Regions from separate parts of the Idiomarina sp. Sol25 genome, predicted to be linked through region 1. Evidence: predicted binding sites of a transcription regulator. Region 1 holds the regulator's gene; the other holds the start of a gene.

The links. The regulator LexA, encoded in region 1, represses DNA repair genes until DNA is damaged. The targets are predictions, from matches to a motif close to TACTGTATNNNNATACAGTA.
Region 2: Q5L94_RS03875 (YebG family protein) is a predicted target of LexA. The motif match lies at 1,023-1,042, and genes of this name have one in related genera.

What each region holds. Positions count from the first base shown of each region.
Region 1 covers NZ_JAUPEW010000005.1:195,921-198,325, reverse strand. Annotated here, with positions in the region: gene plsB (glycerol-3-phosphate 1-O-acyltransferase PlsB) at 1-585, opposite strand, end outside; gene lexA (transcriptional repressor LexA) at 717-1,334, shown strand; gene Q5L94_RS09445 (SOS-response cell division inhibitor) at 1,331-1,768, shown strand; gene coxB (cytochrome c oxidase subunit II) at 2,074-2,405, shown strand, end outside.
Region 2 covers NZ_JAUPEW010000001.1:803,351-805,755, forward strand. Annotated here, with positions in the region: gene Q5L94_RS03870 (M14 family metallocarboxypeptidase) at 1-619, opposite strand, end outside; gene Q5L94_RS03875 (YebG family protein) at 668-994, opposite strand; gene Q5L94_RS03880 (MFS transporter) at 1,130-2,311, shown strand; gene Q5L94_RS03885 (flavin reductase family protein) at 2,301-2,405, opposite strand, start outside.

The sequences.
Region 1 (2,405 bases):
GAAGTGAACTCGCGCTACCCGCGCTAATTTGTGCGCTATGCGCATATCGGTGCCATGGTCGCGCGCCATTGTGCCCAGGCTCACCGAACGTGAAAAGCGCAGCAACACTTGTCGGCCAGAAAAAATTATCAGCCAGAATTTACGCCAATGGCCCGGGTTATCTAAGTCACCGGTCATGGTGTTACCGGCATGCGCCTCTTCTCCCGCCTGGCGGCCCCAGAATACGCCCGCAGGTATAAGGTGAACATCCAGTTCAGGCTGGTCTTTATGCAGGGTAAGTAGTTGGTGAAATTCAGAGACGGTTTGTTCCGATACCTCATTCGCCAGTTCTTCCAGGTACATGATTCGGTTATAGGTTTTACCATTCACCACAAGAGGGTCGACAGGGTCAGGCAAGCCGCGCTTTTGCGCCGCCCGTTGCAAAATGGATAGATCCGCTTTAGAGGTTGAACGCATTACATAGACAATTGGCTTGCCAACCGTTGTTAAATGCTCTTCTTCAGTGCCATCCCAAATTTCCTGAAAACGCGTTAACCAGCGTAACGGGTATTTTAAAATAGGGAAAAAGCGGCTTATTCCTTTCATATAGAGACCTCTGTTTTAAACAGAAACACAGGATACCAACTTCGTGTAAAAATGTCGTTCAAGAAATTACTTGCGAAATCAATTTGCCTGTATATACTCACAGTATCACTGTACAAATAAACAGGTACATTATGCGCCCGTTAACACCAAGACAATCTGAAATTCTTGAGCTTATTAAGGATAATCTGCACGCAACCGGCATGCCGCCGACCCGTGCCGAAATTGCCCATAAGCTGGGTTTTCGCTCTGCGAACTCCGCAGAGGAGCACCTAAAAGCGCTTGCCCGTAAAGGCGTTATTGAAATACTCCCCGGCATGTCGCGCGGTATTCGCCTTGTCGGCGATGACTACGATATAGCCGATGGCCTGCCGTTAATCGGCCAGGTTGCAGCAGGCGAACCTTTATTGGCTGAACAACACGTTGAAGGGCATTACAAAGTTGATGAATCAATGTTTCATCCTGCCGCCAGTTTCTTGCTAAAAGTAAACGGTATGAGCATGAGAGACATTGGAATTTTAGACGGCGACTTACTCGCTGTACATAAAACCGAACAAGCCCGTAACGGACAAATAGTCGTTGCACGAGTTGAAGACGAAGTCACTGTAAAGCGTTTTGAACAGCGCGGGAAAACTATTTTGCTTCATCCTGAAAATAAAGATTTCTCTACCATTACTGTCAATCTTGCGGAGCAAGTTTTTGCCATTGAAGGACTTGCGGTAGGTGTGATCAGAAACGGAGCGACCTTATGAAAACTCAATATCAGCAAAAATTACATCATCCAGGTCTGTGGACTGCCGAAACTGCGGTCTCGCCCTTTCCTATGGATGCGAAAAGCAGCCAGGATTCATTTGACGTCGATAGCCTCTCCCCTGTTGTACAACGGGCTTTGCGACAAAAACCCAGCCAGTGGATAACCGTTATCGGGGGCGACAAAAACGTCATTCAGCAACTTATTGCCTGCGGCGTAGCTGAATCTCAAATTCGCTGGTTACGCAGCCACTCCGCCGAACGCTGTGAATGGGCACTGGAACAGGCTTTACTGGCAGGTACCAGTAGTATGGTTATTGGTTATTTAGACTCTGTTTCCAGTCGTACCTGGCAGCGTGCGAAAATGGCCAGTAAATTGAGCGAGACACAATATTTTCTGTTTGATAAAAACACACTGACATCCCACCTGCACTAACCCCACCTTTGTTAGTGTGTTTTCTTCTCCAAGGCTGCTTTTGCAGCCTTTTTTTAACAGATCCGATTATTTTTTGTTCGTTTGTGTGATTTGATCTGGATCTTTCGTTGTAAATTCGTTAATAAATGCAGTACCCGAATATAAAAATAATATAATAACGATAACTACAACAAAGAGTCAGTAGAGAAAGCGATTTCTGGGGAGAAGCTGTACCTTTTTCTGCTTACCTCTTTGTTCTTCTAATTCAGACGAGCAAAACTCGCTTTGCTGTCTCATTGAAGAATAAGAGGAGAAGCCACGTGAAAATGAAGCCTTTGTGGGCACTATTGGCGCTAACGAGTCTACCGGCTGCTGCTAAGTCGCAACTCAATATGACCCAAGGTGTCACTGAAGTTAGTAACCAGGTTTACGATCTCCACATGACGATTTTCTATATCTGCTGCGTCATTGGCGTAATTGTATTTGGTCTCATGTTTATTTCGATAATCCGCCACAGGAAGTCGAAAAACCCAAACCCTTCCAATTTCCACGAAAACATCAAGGTTGAGATTGCCTGGACTATAGTTCCGCTGCTGATTCTTGCAGGTATGGCAGTGCCGGCGACAACCACACTCATTGCTATGGAAGATACATCGGA
Region 2 (2,405 bases), on a different contig from region 1:
CCAAATAGAACCCATCCGGAATATTCCAGTTCGTATTCACTTTTCCATCCATCGCCGCTTTGGCCGGACGAAACTCGCTGTTATCAGTATCCGTTGTTTCGTGTAAATCTATGTGGGCCAGAATATCTACGCCTAAGCCAGCAACATAATTCATAATGTGCGCACATTCCCCGGCTGGTGAATCAGCGACAAAAGAGCGGTTAGGATCAATGGCCGCCGGATTCCAGCGGTTGATGGTTTCATAGCCCCAGGGACTCAAACATGGCGCTACCACCACGTTGAAGTGTGGCTGGTAATCTTTCGCTTTGGTTTCAATAAACCGCAGCGCACCATGGACACCACTGGTTTCATAACCATGTACTCCGCCGGTAACCAAAACCGTTGGCTTCGAATCATCCCAGTTTTTTGTTTTGACCACGAATAAAGGATAAGTAGCGCTGTCGTACGCAAGTTCACCGTATTGGTCTACATCGAAATCGCTTTTAAAGGTTTCAATCTTACTAACTACATCATCGAAGTAAGAGCGTTTTTTGGTTTGCTCGGCCAGCCACTGAGCCTTTTCTGTCGCTCCCCAGGGCGTGCCCGGTGTTCCAATATGGTAAATCGTTTGTTGCGTCATACTCTAATCCTATTCTCTTTAAACAATGAGGCTATATTAGCAAAGTCTTTACCGGCACCAAATGAAATACCGATAACTAAGCCGCTTTTGTCGATTCTTTATCCGTAGGCTTAGCCGCTTCTGCTTTTTCTGCCGAGGTTTTTTGGGCTTTTTAGCCCCTAATGCAATGAGTACATTCTCACGCTCTTTCGCTAAAAACAGAGCCATATCCTCAAGCTGTTGCTCATCAGTGAACAGTTCGCTACTTTTAATTAATGGATTCAGGGCTTCCGCCATATCCAGAATTTTATCGTGCGCATCGGCTTCGGCTTTTGAAGTGAAGGTCATTTTCTCGGCTCCGTCGCGAATAACTACATATTGGGTTACTACAGCCATGGTGTGGTCCTTTGCTGATGTGTAAATATACTGTTTATTTGTACAGTAAAGTGAGATAGATTGCAATAGTTGTAGCATTCGCTAAACTGCGCACTCCGAACAGGCCTTCGTTACAACTGGAAGTAAATCCGCCCTATGCAGTTCTCAAAAATACAAGTTCTACTGGCCATTTTTGCAATGGCAATTGGAAGCTTTGCCATTGGCATTGGTGAGTTTGTCATTATGGGACTGCTGCCAGACGTCGCCGCAGACTTTAATACCGACACTCGGGAAACAGGTCACTTAATCAGTCTTTATGCGCTCGGTGTCGTTATCGGAGCTCCGCTTATTACCATTTTGTTTGCCAGGCTACCGCGTAAACCTATGTTACTGGCACTGATACTGGTATTTTCTCTGGGCAACTTCGCCAGTGCTTCAGCTGAAAGTTACACATTACTTCAGGTATTACGGTTTTTAACTGGCCTGCCTCACGGTGCTTACTTCGGGATTGCCTGTCTGGTTGCGGCCGATATGGTACGTAAAAATCAACGCGGTATGGCAGTAACTATGGTAATGATGGGGCTAACCGTGGCTATCCTGGTCGGAAATCCGTTAGCTACCTGGTTAGGTCAACTTATCGACTGGCGCACCGTATACCACACGGTAGCTGCTTTAGGGTTACTGGCTTTTGTTATGATTTTCATTGTGGTCCCCAAGCATCCGAATGAAAAGAAAACTTCAGCCCGTGGCGAAATGCAGGCATTACAAAACCCTCAGGTCTGGCTGACATTGGCCATAGGAGCCATTGGTTTCGGCGGAATGTTTGCGGTATTAAGCTACATAGCTCCAACACTAATAAATGCCACCGGATTAGATTCTCACTGGATACCCGTTGCTTTATTTATCTACGGACTGGGTTCGTTGGCCGGTAGTTTGGTCGGCGGCTGGGCCGCCGACAGAAACTTGAAATTAACCATTGGCGGTTCCCTGTTCTGGTCGGCAATTGTACTGGCCATTTTTCCCTTAACACTTCAAAGTCTCTGGACCGTGATGCCTATGGTGTTATTACTCGGTAGCTCTGCCGCGCTGGTTCCGGCTCTGCAGGTACGTTTAATGGATGTTGCAGGAGAAGCCCAGACTTTAGCTGCATCGTTAAACCATTCCGCTTTTAATGCGGCAAATGCTTTAGGTGCCTGGCTGGGGGGGCTTGCTATTATTTCACCGCTTGGCTGGCAAGGAACCGGTTGGGTTGGGTGCGCGCTGTCGCTGGCCGGCCTGCTATTATTTTGGATCACTAAAAAACACAGCCGCAGAACACCCAACATTGTTAGTCTTTAGGCTTACCTTCTGCATCTAACTCATTAAGCTCCTCATCCGGTTTCGCGTAAGACAAACGCGCAGCCCGCTGAGTGCTATGATACCCATCAAGCCC